DNA from 2 places in the Bacillus sp. GW821-FHT11D08 genome. Region 2 is predicted to be linked to the other one. Evidence: a T-box and tRNA genes for the amino acid it is inferred to sense, from the RefSeq annotation. Region 2 holds a T-box; the other holds one or more tRNA genes.

Region 1 (10,782 bases), on a different contig from region 2:
TTTTTTTTAGTTTTTTTAATAAATCTTTTGTCCTGGCTGACGATATTAGATTTAGCTTTTCAAAGAAGGAGACTGAAAAAATGAAACAACTGATACATTGGATCAAACAGCCATCCATCAGCAAGCCGCTGATCGCGGCATTTTTAGCCGTATTGGTGCTTCCGATCGGCATACTCGCCTACTTCAGCTACCAAACGGCGGGGAGTACATTAGAAAGCGAACTGACCCACAGCGCCCAGGGAAATGTCAGCGAACTGAACAGCGTGCTGGAAAACATGCTTGAGAGTAAGCTCAAAGCGATTGACTACTACAGCGAATCAATCACAAAGGAAAAACTGAATACGAAAAATAAATCGGTACTGCTCGACAATATGAAGCAGTATGTCACCGTAAATGACGATGTCGCGTCAATTTACGCCGCGTCTCGCGACAAAGCGTTCGTGAAATATCCGTCCGCTGACATGCCGTCCGATTATAATCCGCTCACGCGCGAGTGGTATACCAAAGCACTTGAAAAAAGCGGACAGCCGGTGTTTACCGAGCCCTATAAAGACGCTGCAACCGGACAGACGGTCGTTACGATTGCCCAGCAGACAAAAGACGGATCAGGCGTTGTGGCGCTTGATATTAATCTGGGCGACCTTCTGAACGCTTCCGAACGCGTGCAGATCGGTCATAAAGGATTTGCCTTCATTACAACGGGAGATAAAAAATACATCGCCCATCCGACTATAAAAGCGGGAACGGAAGGCTCCGGAGAGTGGACGAAAGAGGTATTTTCCAAATCAAGCGGATCGTTTGAATACATGTTTGAAGGACAGCAGAAGAAAATGGCCTTCACGACAAACAAACTGACGGGCTGGAAAATCGCCGGCACATTTTTTGTCAGTGAGATCCATGATGCAGCCTCGCCTGTCATGAAAATGGCGCTGATCATCCTGGCGGTTTCTCTTATCGTCGGCGGTATTTTAATCGTTTTTATCATTCGCTCGATTGCAAAACCGCTCAAAAAACTTGTTTCGACATCAGCTAAAATCAGTGACGGCGATTTAACGGAAGTCATTGACATCAAGTCGAAAAATGAATTCGGGCAGCTCAGCCAAAGCTTCAATGAGATGTCGGCATCACTCCGGTCTGTCATCGGCGTCATCCAGTCATCCGTCGAACATGTCGCTTCTTCATCCGAAGAGCTGACGGCATCCGCCGGACAGACAAGCAAGGCGACAGAGCATATTACACTGGCGATTGAACAATTCTCAAACGGAAACGAATCACAAAGCGAGAAATTGGAAGAAAGTGCTGATCACCTTTCCCAAATGAATGCGGGCATTGCCGAGACGGCGAATGTATCGGCGGAAATCACTGAATCCGCCATCCAAACCTCTGAAACGGCCGGAAGCGGAGAAGAATTAGTGGCGAAAACGGTCGGCCAGATGAAAACAATTGATCGTTCCGTACAGCAGGCGGAAGCGGTCGTAAAAGGACTGGAAACGAAGTCGCACGACATTAAGAGCATTCTGAACGTCATTAACGGCATTGCCGATCAAACAAATCTGCTTGCCTTAAACGCGGCCATTGAAGCGGCCAGAGCCGGCGAATACGGGCGGGGCTTCTCCGTCGTTGCGGAAGAAGTGAGAAAGCTTGCCGTACAATCAGCCGGCTCCGCGAAGGAAATCGAAACGCTGATTCAGGAAATCGTCAAAGAAATCGCCACATCGCTTTCCGTATTCCAAGCGGTGAATCAAGATGTGAAGGAAGGCCTCGATATTACGGATCAAACGGCCGAAAGCTTCAAAAAAATCTCAGAAATGACGACTCAGATTTCAGGCGCCTTGCAGCATATGAACGGAACGCTTGAGAAGCTTGCAGCCGGGTCGCAAAATGTGACAAACGCGGTGGAGGACATTACCTCAGTCGCCAAAGAAGGGTCCGCCGGCATTCAAGACATCGCCGCCTCAGCTGAAGAGCAGCTGGCCTCCATGGAAGAAATCAGTTCATCCGCCGAAACGCTTGCGCATATGGCTGAAGAACTGCAGCAGGTCACACGGAAATTTACGATTCAGTCTGAAGACGAAGAACAGCTGTAGCGAGCTGTTTCTTTTCCTCATCTGAAAAAAGCGATACACTAATATAAAAGAAGGGAGTGGCAGTGATGAGATTAGAAGGCAAAAAAGTCATAGCGCTTGTCAGTGACGATTTTGAAGACTTAGAGCTTTGGTATCCCGTCTACCGGCTGAGAGAGGAAGGCGCGATCGTTCATTTAATAGGAGAAGAAGCGGGCCGTTCATACAAAGGAAAATACGGCGTGCCCGCGACGGCGGATTACGATTTTAAGAGCCTGATTATCCAGGAGTATGATGCTGTGCTCGTGCCTGGCGGCTGGGCTCCTGACAAACTGCGAAGATATCCCGAAGTTTTGGACATCATCCGTACGATGAACGAGCAGAAAAAGCCGATCGGCCAGATCTGTCATGCGGGCTGGGTGCTCATATCTGCCGGAATTCTCGCAGGAAAAAAAGTAACGAGCACGCCCGGCATCAAAGACGACATGACAAATGCAGGGGCACAGTGGCTGGATGAAGCAGTCGTAACTGACGGCCACATTGTATCAAGCCGCCGCCCGCCCGACCTTCCGCAGTATGCAAAAGCGTTTGCTGACCTGTTAGCGTCCAAATAAAAAACATCCGCCCGAATCCGGGCGGATGTTTTTAGTTTTGATCGGCGGGAAAGACAATTCCGATTTGTTTTCTCGCTTCTTCCATAATACTTGCCGTAATGAAAGAACGTTCAAATGTATTTTCGGAAGACTCCCGCTGTCCGTTTCGAAGAAGATTGATGAATTCAGCCGTTTCGTAGTACATCGACGGTTTCAGATCAGGGACTGAAATGTCTTCCGTCCGGCCGTCACGATAGCGGATTTCCGCCCGTTCCGGTCCGTGAATGCTGTCCAGAACGATCGTGCCGTCTTCACCCTGAATTTCCGCCGGGGCAAACGAATTTGAGATTTTCGAATGCATCAGCACCGCTTCAAATCCGTCGTATGACAGAATGACCGTGCCTTCGCCGTCAACGCCGGATGAGAGTTTATGACCGGTCGCAATGACGTTTTTCGGTTTGCCGAACAGGACGACGGCCGGATAAATGCAGTACACGCCGATGTCCATTAACGAACCGTTCGATAATTCAGGCTTAAACGCGTTTAGCACCGTACCGTTCTTATATGCATCATATCGTGATGAATATTGGCAGTAGCTTGCCGTGAATCTCCTGACGGGTCCGATTTTATGTAAGTGGTTTTGAAGCATGCTGAAGTTCGGCAGGAACGTTGTTTTCATGGCTTCCATCAAGAGAACGCCGTTCGTTTTGGCTGCATGAATCATTTCATCCGTTTCCCTTGCGTTAGACGCAAACGGTTTTTCGCACAGTACATGCTTGCCGTGTTCCATAAAAAGGACCGCCTGCTCTTTGTGAAATGCATTCGGGCTGGCGAGATACACCGCGTCATAGGCTTCGCTTTCCGCCATTTCTTTCAGGCTGGTGAAATAATGAGCAGCGCCGTGTTTGCCGGCGAATTCCGCCGCACGTTCCTCAGTTCTGGAATAAACCGCCGTTAATTGAAAATCATCAATAGCAGAAGCCGCCTCCAGAAATCGTTCTGTAATCCAATTCGTTCCGACTGTTGCAAATCGAATCATTGCTATCGCTCCTTCTATGTATTGGCTTACATTATAGCTTTTTTTCTGAGAAACATAAATGGAAAAAAGGCTGGCAGCTAAAGAGATAGGAAAAATTCCCATAGAGACCGGTTATTATTTTTCATTACAGGAACGATAGTGTACAATTTAAGTAAAATACATATGATGGAGGAACAATAGTGGAAACATTGCAAACATGGGGCGGCAGATTTAAACAGTTTTTCTTAGACAATAAATTTGTCTTGTTTTTGCTTGTATTGCTGCTCATCGGTCTCAATATCCTTGTCTTTATGAAGACATCATTTATTTTCACACCCATTATCGTCCTGCTTAAAACGATTGCGCTCCCCGTCATTTTGACAGGAATCGTTTATTATCTGCTTAATCCGATCGTAGATATATTGGAAAAAATAAGAGTGAAAAGAGTCTATTCCATCCTGCTCCTTTACCTCATTATTATAGGGCTGATTACGATTACGGTCGTTTCAATTATTCCGTTTTTAAAGGAACAGATCATGAGCCTGATCGACAATCTGCCGAAATATGTGGATATCGTTGAAGATCAGACGAAAAGCCTGATCGGAAGCGATTTTGTAAATCAGGCGCAAAAGACGATGAATATCAACATTTCCGATCTTGCTAATAAAGTATCGGCGCAGGCGGCGACAATTGCAAACAGCACATTTACCGGGGTCGGGAATTTTATCGGCGCGCTGACGGAAGTGATTATTTCAATTGTGACCGTGCCGTTTATTCTGTTCTATTTGCTGAAAGACGGCAAAAAACTGCCAATCTATATCTTAAAGTTTGTGCCCACCCGTCTGAAAGAACAAACGTATACGATGCTTAGTGAAATGAACCACAGATTAAGCTCCTATATTAGAGGACAGGTCATCGTCAGCTTCTGCATCGGGTTTTTATTATTTATCGGCTATCTGATTATCGGACTTGATTATGCGTCACTGCTTGCGGTCATTGCCGCTTGTACGAGCGTTGTTCCGTATTTAGGGCCGACCATTGCTATCACGCCGGCGATTATTATCGCGTTGGTCACTTCGCCCCTTATGCTGCTGAAGCTTGCGATTGTCTGGACCGTTGTCCAGCTCGTGGAAGGAAAATTAATTTCTCCGCAGATCATGGGGAAAAATCTTCACATTCACCCGATTACCATCATCTTTGTTCTTTTAACTGCCGGAAAGCTGTTCGGGGTTGTCGGCATTATTTTAGCCATCCCGGGGTATGCGGTCATCAAAGTGGTCACGACCCATCTGTTTGATTGGTTCAAAATGCGTTCGCATTTATATGAAGAAGAAAAAAATGATGCTGGATCGAAGTCATAAAATCGGAACGGATATGATATTTATTATAAGACAGGCTTTCCTTCAGAGGAGAGCTTCTCTTTTGTAAATGATGAATGAAGGGAAGAATGGGATGACATTATGGGAGATGTTCACAGCAGCCGTTTTGGGAATCGTGGAAGGGCTGACGGAGTATGCGCCGGTTTCTTCCACGGGACATATGATCATAGCGGATGACATCTGGCTGAAATCCGGAAGCCTGATGAATCCGGAAGCCGCCAATTCCTTCAAAGTGGTGATTCAGCTCGGTTCGATTCTGGCGGTGGCCATTGTGTTTAAGGATCGGATATTACATTTACTCGGCCTCAAAAAAAACGTCACGCGCGATCAGCAGAAGGGATACAGGCTGACCATCGCGCAAATCGCCGTCGGTCTTGTTCCGGCGGCGGTGCTCGGCTTTTTATTTGAGGATTTCATTGACCGCTATTTATTCTCCGTCAGAACGGTCGCTTACGGATTAATTGCCGGAGCCGTGCTTATGCTTATAGCGGACTGGATCAATAAAAGGAAAGAAACGATCGATACGGTAGACAGAATCACCTACAAACAGGCTTTCTGTGTCGGATTATTCCAGTGTCTCGCCTTATGGCCCGGATTTTCCCGCTCAGGCTCAACGATTGCCGGAGGTGTCATTGTCGGCTTGAATCACCGAGCAGCCGCAGACTTCACATTTATTATGGCTATTCCGATTATGGCGGGCGCAAGCCTTCTGAAGCTGGTGAAATACTGGAGCAGTCTTTCTTATGACATGATTCCGTTTTTTCTTGTCGGCTTTATCTGCGCCTTTGTCGTCGCCCTCTTAGTCGTCAAGTTTTTTCTTCGGCTCATTAACCGGATTAAGCTTGTCCCGTTCGCCATTTACCGTGTCATCCTCGGCATCATTTTAATCATGCTCGTGCGATAAACGAAGAGGCCCCCGGAGGGTCTTCTTTTTATGTTCGAAAAACGTCTCAGGAAAATATGAGCAAACTGAATTTTCTGCTTGAAATTCATAGAAGACTCGTCTATAATAAAACATGACGTTACAGCACGGGGCCATAGCTCAGCTGGGAGAGCGCTACGCTGGCAGCGTAGAGGTCAGGGGTTCGAGCCCCCTTGGCTCCATACCTTTAAACCCTTTATAAGGGTTTTTTTATTTGTCAGGAACAGAGCCAATAGCCCCAAAAAGCAATTGGGGACAATTTGGGGACGAAAAATTTATTTTGAGGAAGTTTAGTTGCTTTTCGCCTTCAATTAGGATTGAAGAAGCCGCCTCTAAAGGCGGCTTTGTTGTTTATCAATTTTCTTGCGGAGCAATCTTTGCTGGTGTAGCACCGCAGAACAGGAAGAATGTAAATAATACTGGTGGAGAAATTGCTACACCTAATTTGCCCAGATATTCCAATACTGTCCACCAATCTCCTTTTTCAATTGCCTTTTGAACTTTATCTAATGCTCCTTTAGAGATACCAATAGCATCTTCAAGGCATCTTTGAACAGTGTTCTTTTGGACACTTGCATACTTATATTCCTTGTTCATATAGTTAGCGAAGGCGATCATACCCTCTTTTTGACCTTTGGTATAAGGAGACTTTTCAAGCTCACCCTCATTAACTGTGTAACCTGTTTCTTCATCAAAAATTACAATCTTAGTAAAGATGTACTCAACTTCTTTTAAAGATTTTTCAATTTGTTCTTTAGTTAATCCATCTAACCCGTTCTCTTCCTCTGCTGAAACTGTTGGCGCTATTGTAGCAATAGCAAGAAGTAGGGTCAACGCCAGAAAAACTAATCTTTTCAACATTATAACTCCCCCTTTTGGAAAATTGTACAAGTAACTACATGGTAACACATTTTTCCAAATTAGGGTATGTTTATCCAGTTTTAATCTGTTTAGACAGGATAAGTCAAATATCGACAAAAAAGATTATGACCATAAACTCAAAGCAAGAGTCGAAACCCCCCATGCTATTATCCCAAACATTACAGAGAACCTAAGACAAGCTTCAAATTTTGAAAGCCCTCGCTCTCTTTTTGTTTTACCTAATTTCCAATAAATAGCGTATCCGGAGAACACCAAAATGATTATTCCAAGTCGTGTCATGTTTTCTAAAAATTCTATACCATCCATTGATTTTCACCTCGTTTTTATTTATGAGAAAAAATAAAGTAGACTTGTAGAAAGTCTACTTATACACGTTTATCCAAAGTACACATTTCTTTAGAGCTGAGAACGCTTGAGTGATAAAGTAAGGCTCATTTTAAAATGGCACATCCTTATCCCCTCCCCATTTGTATTCCCGACACATTAGTTTTATTATCGCAAATAGAATGGCCATTTCCAACAGTTATGTGAAAATAAGTAATGCGTAATATGTCTAATGGTATAAGAAATGATGTATCTTTTATCCAACAAAATCATGATTTTATAATCACTGTAGACCGCAAACAAATTGCGGTTTTTTTTCGCCCAAACATATTATGGAAATGTTAGAATATTATATAAAAGGAGGAGTGGCCTTGTGAGTTCTGTTTTACCATCATCGGAGGTTGGCGTTAAGATTAATGAATGGTACAAAATGATACGTCAGTTCAGTGTTCCGGATGCGGAAATTTTGAAAGCGGAAGTGGAACAAGAAATAAATGAGATGGAAGAAGACGAGTATCTACTGATTTACTACACCCTCATGAAATTCCGCCATCAGCTCATGTTGGATTATTTAGAACCGGTGACTACCCGCGTGAGACCGACAATTGACGAGCTGCTGGAAAAAATCGAAGCATCAAATAAAGGAATTTCCGGCCTGCTGTGCTATTATTCTTTATTTTTCCGCGGCATGTATGAATTTGATCAAAAGCAGTATGTAAAGGCTATCGGCTTTTATAGAGAGGCTGAAAAACAACTCGTTCATGTGCATGATGAAATTGAGAGAGCGGAGTTTCATTTTAAACTGGCTGAAGCATATTACGGTATGAAACAAAGTCACGTCTCTATGCATCACGTAAAGCAAGCGCTCGATATTTACGATCAGTATGAGTTGTATAAGGTCCGGAAAATTCAATGTCTATTTGTCATATCAGGGAATTATATTGACTTTAAACGCTTTGAAAAAAGCTTGCCGCATTTAGAAAAAGCTTTAGAGTTGTCGAAACAAGTAAACAATAATGAAAGGCTGCTCAGTTCTGCTTATTACAACATAGGAAAGAATTACGGAGACTTAGAAGAATACAGTAAAGCTGAAATCTACTTAAAAAAAGCAGCGGAGATATCTGAAAAGTATAAATTGGGTAACCTTCCGCATTCCTTGTTTACATACGCAAAGCTTCTATTTAAACAAGGGAAAACAAGCGAGGCGATTCAAATCAGCAAAAAGGGACTTTCATCAGCGATATTTCAAGGAGATAAGCTGTTTGAATCTCTGCAAAAATATTTGGAGGCTTTATATATTAATGCAATAGACCAAATGGGAATCAAAAAAACAATTGATTACCTTGAGAAAAATAAAAACTATTCGTATGTAGAAGATATTGCTCTTGATACGGCTGCTGTTTATGCAGAGTCAAAGCAATATGACAAATCTTATTTTTATCATCAAAAAATGATTCAAACGCAAAAACAAATTCAGAGGGGAGAATGCCTGTATGAATTTTAGAAAAGGCGTATTTATCATTGTGTCGGCTGTCGTTTTAATGTCAGGGATCGGTCTAGCAACATCGGCTGTTTCATTTGATGGATCTTATCAAGTTTCTTCTGATCGTAATCAAACCTAAGAAGGAGAGTGCCTGTATGAAAAAAAGCCTCTTCATTATTTTGGGTCTGTCGTTATCTTTGATATGCGGATTGGGTGTAAACACAGTGGAAAAACAAACACATGCTACCTTTCAAACTGCTTCTGATCGTCTTCAAACTTGAACAGCTTACGCCTTTTCTTCGGGAAAGGCTTTTTTAGTTTCTTCATTATATTGTTTCAAAACATCCACTTGTTTTTATTCTTATCCCATTCCAGCATACGCTGCTTCATGAGGTTCTTCACTGCTTCCCGGTTAGCGCGTTCATCCTTGCCGGTTTTTCTCTTCAATTCATCCAAGGAGGGGTTTTTTCCGAATTGGATCATGTTAAAGATAATCCGGTACACTTTTCGTTCAAAATCAGTCATTTGATCATCTCCCACTTCATAAGTCTCAACGGATAAAAGAGAATCAAATACAATAATGTATCCACCTTTAAGTTCTCGACACGAGTTTCCTTCCGTATGTGGTCCCGTAATGAACTGCGCAGATAACCTCGCGTATGTATCCGTCGTCATAAAGCTCGAACGATAAATCTATGCTAATATTAAAAAAATATGGCACTCTATATTTTTAGATCTTAAGAATATATAAGAATTGATAAGCTCAATTTTCAAATTTAATGGAGGGAAAATAGAAAGGAGAGAAATGATAAAGTATTTTGGAATAGTGTCGCTTATCATCCTTTTATTCACATTGTACTTCCTGCCTCATATTCATTGGGCACTTGGAATCCTAGGAATTGTCGTGGGGAGTATTCTAGCAATCAAATCACCTAAAGGAATTGCTAAGTATATTTCTTTTGTTATCCTAGCACTTTGTTTACTTTTACTATTATTATTGATTGTGATGGGCGTTTTGATGGCAGGTCTAGTGGAAAATTAACCTTAATTTATAATCCTATTTGGGGACAGATGGGGACGAATTAGGGACCAACTTGTTCATTTTTAGCCAAAACAGAAGATTTTTTATCAGAAAGGCTGGTCAGCAAACCTTATAAAATAAGGTTTCAAAATAAAACGTCTGTTTGTATCAGAAACTCATCTCCAGACTGGCAGCGTAGAGGTCAGGGGTTCGAGCCCCCTTGGCTCCATACCTTTAAACCCTTATTCTATAAATAAGGGTTTTTTTGTTTTTTCATCTTCTGCGGCAGCCTCTGTGTTCTGCTTCATTTCTAACAATTCAAAATAAAGGAAAGAGAGAAAATGAAAAAGAAAATCTATCTTATATTATCTCTTTCAGCGGCACTGGCACTTCTTTTAACAGCGCTTCTGCCTCTTTCTCCCGTCATCTTCACGTCTGCTTCAGAAAAAGGAGCCATCAGGCATGACATTTTATAAAAAAGGATATCCGTATCAAAGCTACTTTGCGATTCTTCAAAAATAAGAAGGCGGCGGAGAGGCCGGGAACCTTTATTATGTAAATTGGTTCAATTGGAAAGATGAAACTGGACAGACGCCGCACGTATGTTATTCAAAAAAATCGTCCGAAGGCGGATACAAAGTAAGCTGCGGAACCGGACCGTAATGATCAAGAGCCCCTCTCCAATGAGGGGCTCTTTCTGTCGAGCTGAATGCCGCTCTGGCTCTCCGTTTAATATCCCCAATATAACGGCGTATCATAATGCCGATACGGATCATTCGGATAATGCGTATTTGGCTGATAAGGCTTATTCATATCATGAATACCCGTGTTTTCAGTCTGACCGCAGTATTTATCGGGACCTATCACAGTTGATTGCCGGATCGGTGAAACGGCTTTTTCCCACTCATGCTCATTCAGACAGTACGTATGCGCCATGATCTCAGGCGGCGTCAGACGGAGAATATCCGAGCCGTATATCACTTCAGGCGAAGGGGCGTCAAATATGGCCAAAAGGTGGGTTTTGTCTGAAGTGGCGACTTCATAATGCCACCACCCCTGCGGAACATTCGCCACTTGTCCTGAAGAGATCGGATAAT
Region 2 (10,782 bases):
GTATCCTTTAATAAGGAGATAAACTGGCTCACAATCGGAGGAACCATACGCCTGAGCGCCTGCGGCATGACGACGAGAAAAAGAGTCTGCGTGTACGTCAGTCCTGAAGAACGCGCCGCTTCAATCTGTCCTTTGTCAACGGATTGCAAACCGCTTCTGATGATTTCTGACAGCATGGCCGATTCAAAAATCGTCAGCGCCGTAATGGCGGCCGCGGTAATTTCCAGTTTGATCCCGATTTCCGGTAGGGCAAAAAACGTAAAGAAAATGATTAATAACAGCGGCAGGTTGCGGATGGTTTCCACAATGGCCGCTATAATGCCCGAGACGATAGGAATTTTCGCATAGCGCAAAGTGCCGGCGGCAAGCCCGAAAATAAAACTCAGGACAATGGAGATCAGCGCAACATAAAGTGTGACCAAAAAGCCGTCCCATAAAAACAGCAGATGGTCAGGTGTATAGGCGCCGCTAAAATCCATGTTTTTCACTCTCCTTCTCTAATAACTCTTTCCGAGATGTCTTTCCAAATAGTGAACCCCGATGCTGAGCGGGATCGTTACTATCAAATAAAAAAGCGCGACGAAAATATAGACATCAAACACGACAAGAGTGCTTGAGGAAACGAGATCCGCCTGATACATCAAATCGAGTCCCGCCACCACTCCGAGTATTGATGAGTTTTTGACAAGGTTGAGAAATTGGTTTCCGAGCGGGGGAATCACGATTTTTACGGCCTGAGGAAGAATGACGTATCTCATCGCCTGACTGTAGGTGAAGCCTGACGATCTGGCCGCTTCCATCTGCCCTTTGGAGACAGTCTGAATTCCGGCTCTGATGGCTTCTGCGATAAAGGCCGACGTGTATATCGTAAGCGCAATCGTTCCCGCCTGAAAGCCGTCCAATCTCAGCCCGGCGTTCGGAAGTCCGAAATAAAAAACGAATGTGATGAGGAGAAGCGGGATGTTGCGGATAAATTCCACATACGCAGTGCCGATCCATTGAAGGGGTTTGAAAGCCGTGATTCTCATGACTGCGATCAGAACGCCCAGCGCAAAGCTGCCTGCCAGCGCGATGAAGCTCGCAAGCAATGTGTGCAGGAAACCGTCCATATACATATCGAAGTTTTCCGTTAAAATTGAAAAGTTCATCTATGTCACTCCTTATAAAACGGGGATGAGCATGCCTGCTCATCCCGCGGTCCTTTCTATTTTGCCGGTTCTTCTTTAATCCATTTTTTATAGATTTTTTCGTACCTGCCGTCGGCTTTCATTTTTTTCAAAGAGGCGTTGATTTCCTTGATGAGTCCGGATTGGCCTTTTTTGACGGCGATTCCGTAAGGTTCATCGGTGAAGGTTTCGCCTGTCAGCTGATATTGTTTATTTTCATCTGCCATGCCGTATAAAATCGCATTATCGGTTGTGAGCGCATCTCCCTGTCCCGCTTTAAGCGCAGTGAACGCTTCGGCGTAATTTTCAAATTCCAGCACTGAGGCGTCAGGCGCTTTTTCTCTGATGTTTTGTGAGGAAGTAGAGCCTTTTACCGCCAATACTTTTGAGCCTTTTCCCAGGTCTTCGGTGCTTTTGATGCTGCTTCCTTTTTTGACGAGCAGGGATTGCCCGGCTTCAAAATAAACATCTGAGAAATCAACTTCTTTTTTCCGCTCATCCGTTATCGTCATCGTGGCGGTGATGGCATCGATATCGCCGTTTTGCAGCATCGGAATTCTCGTTTTTGACGTCACTTCTTTAAATTCCGCTTTCTTCTCATCCCCCAGAATATCTTTTGCGAGCTGTTTTGAGATATCAATATCGAAGCCTTCAATATCACCGGAGCTTGGGTTTTTCAGCCCGAATAACCTCGTGTCGGTTTTGACGCCGAAGATGATTTTGTCTCTGTCTTTAATAGAGGCTAACGTGTCTTTTCCCGTTCCTTTTGAATCTCCGGACGTTTCTTTCCCTCCGCAGGCGGCCAGCATAAAGACGGCCAGCAGTGATATCAATCCGAATGACAGCCATTTTGTTACACGTGACATAAGCACTCCTCCGTTTCTTTTCAGTGATTTAAAATACGGCTTAAGAATAAACGCGCCCTCTCTTCACGGGGGCTTTCGTAAAATTCAGCCGGTGCAGCTTCTTCTAAGATGGCTCCGCCGTCGATAAACACGATGCGGTCCGCCACTTCTTTTGCGAATCCCATTTCATGTGTGACGACTGCCATGGTCATGCCTTCCTTTGCGAGTGTTTTCATGACATCCAGCACTTCCCCGATCATTTCCGGGTCAAGCGCGGATGTGGGTTCATCAAACAGCATAATTTCGGGCTTCATCGCAAGCCCCCTGGCGATGGCGACACGCTGCTGCTGGCCGCCCGAAAGCTGTGAAGGATAAGCGTCCGCTTTTTCCGGTATACCGACTTTTTTCAAATAGTATAAGGCCGTTTCTTTTGCTTCTTCTTTTGATTGCTTAAGCACTTTGATCGGTGCGAGCATGATGTTTTGCAGAACGGTTTTGTGCGGGTACAGATGAAAATGCTGGAACACCATGCCGATATTGCGGCGGACCTTATTTATATCCGTTTTCTTGTCATGGATGGAGACGCCGTTTACCGTTAAGGCGCCTCCATCAACTGTTTCCAGCTGATTAATGCAGCGGAGAAGCGTGCTTTTTCCCGATCCTGAAGGTCCGATGATAACGACGACTTCCCCTTTTTTAATGTGCAGATTAATGTTTTTCAGCACGTGGAAATGTCCGTAGTGCTTATTTACATCCTGAAATGAAATCATGGCCATCCTCCTTAAAAAACATGAGTCATATTGACTGGACAGTTTTTGAAATCCTTTAACACATTACGATGGTTATACAGATTTTTATGAATATTATTTAGATTATTTAGTAATTTCTGATAATTATTTCCGTCAAGAGGTCTGCGTCATAAGGCGGAGTTTACGAAACGGGAATAATTCCGGCTTTCTGTCAAAAGATAAAGCAAGAGGTGAAACGTCATGCTTCAAAAACCGCTGCAGCTCTTAATGTGGACGGCTGTATGTCTGCTCGTTTTGTTAACAGTGTATGTCTTTTGCATGCTCGATATGTTATGGTCTCCCATTTGGCTTGTTATAAAATCTCTCTTTATTCCTATATTCATCGCAGTATTTATTGCTTATCTTTTACTTCCGATTACTGAATGGCTTCATAGAAAAGGGATGCCTAGAACTTTAAGCCTGCTTCTGATTTATTGCCTGTTTTTCGGCGGAATCGGCTGGGGGGTTTATAAAGGGGTTCCTGTTTTAATTGAACAGCTGCAGGATCTTTCTGAGAGCATTCCCGGTCTTGCCAAAAACTACAACAGCATGCTGAAGCATCTGCATAATCACACGGATCATTGGCCTGACGGCATGCACCATCGAATGGACAAAATGATTCAGCAGACAGAAACGTTTCTTGCCGGCACGATTGAAAGCACGATCAGAAGCATCCGTTTCGTGCTTGATTATATCCTGATCGCGGCGACGATTCCTTTTCTCGTGTTCTATATGGTGAAGGATATAGACGTCATGAAAAAGACAGTCTGGTATTTGACGCCGAAGTCCTGGAGAAAAAGGGGGAGTGAATTTCTGCGGGATGTAGACGACTCTCTCGGTGATTACATCCGCGGTCAGCTTCTCGTTTGTTTTTTGCTCGGGCTAATAGCCGGCGTTTCATTTTGGCTGTTCGGGCTTCCTTACCCGCTGATTTTGGGCCTTGCCATCGGGATTACGAATGTCATCCCGTATTTCGGTCCGTTTATCGGCGCTGTACCGGCGTTGCTCCTTGCGTTGGCGATTTCTGCTAAAGCTGTGATCATCGTAATCGTCACGATTTTTATTCTGCAATTTATAGAAGGAAACATTTTGAGCCCGCTTATTGTCGGGCGCAGTCTCAGAATGCATCCCGTCGTGATCATGCTGGCGCTCCTTGCCGGAGGAGAGCTCGCGGGCATTCCCGGCATGATTCTCGCTGTTCCGGCGGCAGCCGTTTTAAAAGTGACGGCCATACACTTTTTGCGGATCAGGACGGAACATTGACATTCGGGTTCTGCTTGTCTATAATTTCGAGTAGAATACATACGAATCTCGAGTGACGGATATGAGTACGCCGAAGCCCTGTTTAAGAGAGAAGCTCCGATACGCTGAAAGGAGCTTCAGCAGAAGATCGGCCGAAGCTAATCCTGAGTGCAGTTAAAGGCTGCCGCAGTCCTGCGTTACGGGATGAAAGGTGACAGGCCTTTTTCGGCCTGTAATCAGGGTGGTACCGCGAGACAGCTCTCGTCCCTGTGTGAACGCATGGTTTGCATAGGGAGAGAGCTTTTTTGCTGTCGCAAAAGAGAATTTCGGGTAGTGATAAGGAGGAATATAGATGAAACACTTAACTTCTGCTGAAGTGCGTCAAATGTTTTTAGATTTCTTTAAAGAAAAAGGCCATGCCGTTGAACCGAGCGCCTCATTGGTTCCGCATGAAGATCCGTCTTTATTATGGATCAACAGCGGCGTTGCGACGCTGAAAAAATACTTTGACGGCCGCGTTGTGCCGGAGAATCCGAGAATTGTAAACGCGCAAAAATCAATCCGAACAAATGATATTGAAAATGTGGGGAAAACGGCGCGCCACCACACGTTCTTTGAGATGCTCGGAAACTTTTCCATCGGTGATTATTTTAAAGAAGAAGCGATCACGTGGGCATGGGAGTTTTTAACGAGCGAAAAGTGGATCGGCTTTGATCCGGAGCTGCTGTCTGTAACGGTTCACCCTGAGGATGAAGAAGCTTATACGCTATGGGCGGAAAAAATCGGCGTTCCGGAAGAAAGAATCATCCGTCTGGAAGGGAACTTCTGGGATATCGGCGAAGGCCCGAGCGGACCGAATACGGAAATTTTCTATGACCGCGGCGAGAAATACGGCAATGACCCGTCAGATTCTGAATTGTATCCGGGCGGCGAAAATGATCGCTATCTTGAAGTATGGAACCTGGTATTCTCAGAGTTCAACCACAACCCGGACGGCACGTACACACCGCTTCCGAAGAAAAACATTGATACGGGCATGGGGCTTGAACGGATGGTCTCCGTGATTCAGGATGTCCCGACAAACTTTGACACTGATTTGTTTATGCCGATTATTGAAGCAACAGAGCGCATTTCCGGAGATGCTTACGGAAAGGACGCAGTGAAGGATACGGCCTTTAAAGTGATCGCCGATCATATCAGAACGGTCGCATTTGCGGTAAGCGACGGAGCTCTGCCGTCGAATGAAGGGCGCGGGTATGTACTGAGACGCCTCTTGCGCCGGGCAGTGCGATACGCGAAAACCATCGGTATCAGCCGTCCGTTTATGTATGAGCTAGTACCGACTGTTGCAGGAATTATGGACGCTTTCTATCCGGAGGTGAAAGAAAAGCAAGAGTTTATCGCCAAAGTCATCAAAACGGAGGAAGAGCGCTTCCACGAAACATTAAACGAAGGTCTGGCCATTTTATCCGACGTGATAAAGAAAGAGAAGGAAAAAGGCAGCGGCATCATCTCCGGAAAAGACGTATTCAAACTGTACGATACGTACGGATTCCCGGTTGAATTGACGGAGGAATACGCGGAAGATGAGCAAATGACGGTTGACCATAAAGGCTTTGAAGCCGAAATGGAAAAACAGCGTGAACGGGCGAGAAATGCGCGCCAAGATGTAGGAAGCATGCAGGTTCAGGGCGGCGCATTGCGCGACATTACCGCAGAAAGCACATTTGTCGGCTACAGTGCTGTAAAAGCTGAAGCGAAGGTGATCGAGCTTCTTCATGACGGGCAATTAATCAGTGAGGCGCATGAAGGGGATACCGTCCAAATCCTTCTTGACAAAACGCCTTTCTATGCTGAAAGCGGCGGACAGATCGGTGACAGAGGAGTGCTGAGAAGCGAGCAGGCTGTCGTAACCATTAAAGACGTGAAAAAAGCTCCGAACGGTCAGCATGTACACGAAGGCACGGTGGCTAGCGGCACGATTCAAAAAGGCGCAAGCGTGACGGCTGAAGTTGAAGATCAAATGAGAAGCGGCGTGGTGAAAAACCATACGGCAACCCACCTCCTGCACCAGGCGCTGAAAGACGTTCTCGGCACACATGTCAACCAAGCGGGTTCACTCGTTACCGAAAATCGCCTGCGTTTTGACTTCTCTCATTTCGGTCAAGTGACGAAAGAAGAACTTGAACGCATTGAAGGAATCGTCAACGAAAAAATCTGGGAGAGCATTCCGGTAGCGATTGATTTGAAACCGATCAATGAAGCGAAAGAAATGGGCGCGATGGCCCTGTTCGGCGAGAAATACGGCGATATTGTCCGCGTCGTACAAGTCGGAGATTACAGCCTTGAGCTTTGCGGCGGATGCCATGTCACGAATACGGCTGAAATCGGCCTGTTTAAAATCGTATCCGAATCAGGGATCGGCGCAGGGACGCGAAGAATTGAAGCCGTAACAGGAAAAGGCGCTTATCAGGAAATGAACAGCCAGCTCAGCCTTCTGCAGCACGCTGCGGACGAGCTGAAATCAAACGTAAAAGACGTACCGAAGCGAATTCAGTCTCTTCAAGCGGAGCTGAAGGAAGCGCAAAGAGAAAATGAATCATTGCTCAGCAAACTTGGCAATGTGGAAGCCGGAGCCATTCTGTCTAAAGTAAAAGACATCGGCGGCGTAAAAGTGCTGGCTGAAAAAGTAAATGCGAAAGACATGAACCACCTTCGCACTATGGTGGATGATCTGAAAGCGAAGCTCGGTTCTGCGGTCATCATTCTCGGCGCCGTGCAAAATGAGAAAGTCAACCTTTCAGCAGGCGTGACGAAAGACCTGATCGAAAAAGGCCTTCATGCCGGCAAAATGGTCAAACAAGCGGCTGAAGTCTGCGGAGGCGGAGGCGGAGGCCGTCCGGACATGGCGCAGGCCGGCGGAAAGCAGCCTGAAAAATTGGAAGAGGCGCTGGCATCTGCGGAAGATTGGATAAAATCCGTTTTATAATCCTTTCAAGTAGTGTAGAATGATGATAAGATGAGGACCTCAGGCTGAACTTTGCCTGCGAATTTGGGAAAGAGGTGCAAAACGGTGAGCTCGTTTGATAAAACGATGAAATTTAATTTCTCCGATGATTCTGCTGAAACAAACGTCGAAGAAGTGCTGAATACGGTATATGATGCGCTTCAGGAAAAGGGGTACAATCCTATCAACCAGATTGTCGGATACTTGCTGTCTGGAGATCCTGCATACATTCCTAGGCATCGCGACGCCCGGAACTTAATTCGCAAACTGGAACGTGACGAATTAATCGAGGAATTGGTAAAATCCTATCTAGAACAGCATAAAGAGGCGTAAATACATTCATGAGAATATTGGGACTTGATCTTGGAACGAAAACACTCGGCGTAGCTTTAAGCGATGAAATGGGCTGGACCGCTCAAGGCATTGAGACGATAAAAATAAACGAGGCTGAAGGAGATTACGGTCTGGACCGTTTATCCGAGCTGATGAAAGACTATAATGTAGAGAAGATCGTGCTCGGTTTTCCGAAAAACATGAACGGGACGATCGGTCCGAGAGGCGAAGCCAGCCAAACATTTGCGAAACTGCTTGAAACAGCGTACAATGTCCCTGTTGTGCTGTGGGACGAGCGTCTGACGACGATGGCGGCTGAAAAAATGCTGATCGCGGCTGACGTCAGCAGGCAAAAACGAAAAAAAGTCATTGATAAAATGGCGGCTGTCATGATCCTTCAAGGATATCTGGACAGTTTAAACTAAGAGGTGAAAAAAATGGAACACGGCGAAAAACACATTACAATTGTCGATGATCAAGGCAACGAACAGCTTTGCGAAGTGCTGTTCACATTTGAAAACGACACATTCAACAAATCTTACGTACTTTATTATCCGATTGATGCTCAAGACGATGATGAAATCGAAATTCACGCTTCAAGCTTCGAACCGAACGAAAACGGTGAAGACGGCGAACTGATGCCGATTGAAACCGATGAAGAGTGGGAAATGATCGAAGAAACGCTGAACACGTTTTTAGCGGAAGAAGACGAAGAATAAAATGAACGGAAAAAGCCGGAGCGCATATGCGCTTCGGCTTTTTTTTGTAATAAATTGCCGAATGCACATGAATCATGTAGTATAAGAGCTGTTGGGAGGAAAATACTTGTATGAATATCAATCAGACTAAACATTCATTTCCGCGTAAAAACAAAAAAACGACGATAATACTGTCCTCCGTGATCGCTCTGCTTATCATCATTTGCGGTGCTTTTTTCTATGGAAAATCTCTGCTGTCCCCGGTTGACAAAGGCAGCAAAACGGCAGTCAATATTAATATTCCGAGCGGTTCTTCCGTTTCGGCAATCGCTGAAATTCTTGAGGATCAGCATGTCATCAAAAGCAAAAAAGCATTTCAGCTGTATGTGAAGTATAAAGGCGCTTCCGGGTTTCAGGCGGGATTTTACCACCTGAATAAAGGAATGGATGCGGATGCGATTATCAAAAAACTGACCGCGGGATCAACGGGATATGCCTTTCAGATCTCCGTTCCTGAAGGAAAACAGCTTACACAGATTGCGGATGCGATCGCAAAAGAAACATCATATTCAAAAGAAGAGATCATGGCGAAACTGGATGACAAAACATTCATCGGCAAACTGAAGAAACAGTTTCCTGATACGATAACGGACGCACTTTCAAACAAGAAGCTCAAGCATCCGCTCGAAGGCTATCTGTATCCGGCCACATATCCGTTTAATGATCCGGATGCATCGCTTGACACGATTTTGACGGCAATGGTTCAGGAAACAAACACCCGTATCGAAACGTATAAATCTGAACTGGAAAAAAAGAAACTTTCCGTCCATAACGCGCTGACGATGGCATCACTTATTGAAGAAGAAGCCACCGCCAAAGCCGACCGTCACAAAATCGCCAGCGTTTTTTACAACAGGCTTGCAGAAAAAATGCCGCTGCAGACTGACCCGACGGTATTATATGCGGCCGGTAAGCATAAAAGCCGGGTCTACTACAAAGACCTGAAAATTGATTCTCCGTTTAATACGTATAAACATAAGGGGCTGCCGCCGGGACCGATTGCAAATGCCGGTGATTCATCATGGGAAGCGGCTCTCCGCCCTGACAAAACGGATTATCTCTATTTCCTTGCAAAATCAAACGGCGAGGTTGTTTTCACCAAAACATTAAAAGACCATAATAAAGCGAAGGAAAAGTATATTTCCAAAAAAGACAGCGAATAAAAGGAGGGCAAAAGCTCTCCTTTTATTCCATTCTGAAAGGTTTTATGATAAAATATATCGGGTTGTTTACTTATGGATAAAGAAGTGTCTTAAGAGAGTGTCCCCGCGGATTCGTCAGGGGCACTCCTTTTTAGAACGGAGGCTGTTTGCCGTGAATGATCGGTATGAACAAATAAACGAGTATATAAACGCGATGCTGAAGCCTCGGCCTGATAAAGTGAAAAAGCTTGAAGCCTATGCAAAAGAGCACCATGTTCCGATTATGGAAGAAGCGGGCATTGAAGTGCTGCTTCAAATGCTGTCGATTCAACAGGCGAAAAACATTTTGGAAATCGGCGCGGCAATCGGATATTCCGCCATCCGGATGGCGCTTGAGCTTCCGGATGCGAATATTTACACGATTGAACGGGACGACAAACGCTATGAAGAAGCTGTGAACAATATAAAAGACTTTGAAATGGAAAACCGGATTCACGTAATGCACGGGGATGCGCTGGATCTTTCTGAGTCTGTCCGTGTCACGGCTCCTTATGATGCCATTTTTATCGACGCGGCCAAAGGCCAGTACACGAACTTTTTTGAGCTCTATGAACCGATGCTTGCGCCGGATGGAGTCATTTTTACGGACAATGTTCTGTTTAAAGGGCTGGTGGCACAAAATCACTCGGACATTGAGCCGAAAAGAAGACGGAAGCTTGTTGAAAAAATTGATCAATATAACCAATGGCTGATGGACCGGCCTGACTATCAAACGGTCATACTGCCGGTCGGAGACGGCATCGCCATCAGTAAAAAGAAGAGGTGAAGGATCATGAAAAAACCTGAACTTTTGGTGACTCCGACTTCTGTACAGGATATTCTTCCGCTCATTCAAGCGGGCGCAACGGCCCTGTTGGTCGGAGAACAGAGATACGGCCTGAGACTGGCCGGTGAATTTTCAAGAGAAGATATAAAAGAAGCCGTAAAGACAGCTCATCAGGAAGGCGCGAAAGTGTACGCCGCCGTCAATGCTATTTTTCACAACGAAAAAGTGGACGAGCTGAACGGCTATCTTGCCTTTTTGCAGGAGGCCGGCGTTGATGCGGCTGTTTTCGGTGACCCGGCCGTTTTAATGGCGGCGCGTGAAGCGGCTCCCGAGCTTAAACTGCATTGGAGCACGGAAACAACGGGAACCAACTACTATTCCTGCAATTACTGGGGACGCAAAGGCGCACGGCGGGCAGTGCTGGCTAAGGAATTAAATATGGACAGCATCATTGACATAAAAGAAAACGCCGAAGTGGAAATTGAAATTCAAATCCACGGCATGACGTGCATGTTCCAATCGAAGCGTTCTTTAGTGGGCCATTACTTCGAATACCAGGGTAAAGTCATGGACATCGAACAGAAGAAAAAAGAAGCGGGGATGTTTCTGCATGACAAGGAACGGGGCAATAAATACCCGATTTTTGAAGATGAAAACGGCACGCACATCATGAGC

The links. The T-box of region 2 lies ahead of alaS (alanine--tRNA ligase). A T-box ahead of a tRNA ligase gene usually reads a tRNA of that ligase, here a tRNA-Ala.
Region 1: it has a tRNA-Ala gene. The T-box ahead of alaS (alanine--tRNA ligase) is inferred to sense a tRNA for this amino acid. The anticodon was not compared.

Annotation. Positions count from the first base shown of each region.
Region 1 is NZ_JBXARS010000001.1:671,660-682,441, forward strand. It holds gene AC1RRX_RS03435 (methyl-accepting chemotaxis protein) at 81-2,087, shown strand; gene AC1RRX_RS03440 (type 1 glutamine amidotransferase domain-containing protein) at 2,153-2,677, shown strand; gene AC1RRX_RS03445 (Gfo/Idh/MocA family protein) at 2,709-3,695, opposite strand; gene AC1RRX_RS03450 (AI-2E family transporter) at 3,875-5,035, shown strand; gene AC1RRX_RS03455 (undecaprenyl-diphosphate phosphatase) at 5,127-5,957, shown strand; tRNA gene AC1RRX_RS03460 (tRNA-Ala) at 6,085-6,157, shown strand; gene AC1RRX_RS03465 (hypothetical protein) at 6,330-6,836, opposite strand; gene AC1RRX_RS03470 (hypothetical protein) at 6,960-7,163, opposite strand; gene AC1RRX_RS03475 (Rap family tetratricopeptide repeat protein) at 7,555-8,685, shown strand; gene AC1RRX_RS03480 (hypothetical protein) at 8,675-8,803, shown strand; gene AC1RRX_RS03485 (hypothetical protein) at 9,001-9,189, opposite strand; partial or broken gene AC1RRX_RS03490 (YjcN family protein) at 10,027-10,348, shown strand; gene AC1RRX_RS03495 (cupin domain-containing protein) at 10,415-10,782, opposite strand, start outside.
Region 2 is NZ_JBXARS010000003.1:200,788-211,569, reverse strand. It holds gene AC1RRX_RS07995 (amino acid ABC transporter permease) at 1-479, opposite strand, end outside; gene AC1RRX_RS07990 (amino acid ABC transporter permease) at 498-1,148, opposite strand; gene AC1RRX_RS07985 (transporter substrate-binding domain-containing protein) at 1,205-2,032, opposite strand; gene AC1RRX_RS07980 (amino acid ABC transporter ATP-binding protein) at 2,053-2,781, opposite strand; gene AC1RRX_RS07975 (AI-2E family transporter) at 3,001-4,062, shown strand; T-box leader at 4,106-4,313, shown strand; gene alaS (alanine--tRNA ligase) at 4,394-7,030, shown strand; gene AC1RRX_RS07965 (IreB family regulatory phosphoprotein) at 7,115-7,381, shown strand; gene ruvX (Holliday junction resolvase RuvX) at 7,390-7,806, shown strand; gene AC1RRX_RS07955 (DUF1292 domain-containing protein) at 7,819-8,100, shown strand; gene mltG (endolytic transglycosylase MltG) at 8,211-9,302, shown strand; gene AC1RRX_RS07945 (O-methyltransferase) at 9,454-10,107, shown strand; gene AC1RRX_RS07940 (peptidase U32 family protein) at 10,114-10,782, shown strand, end outside.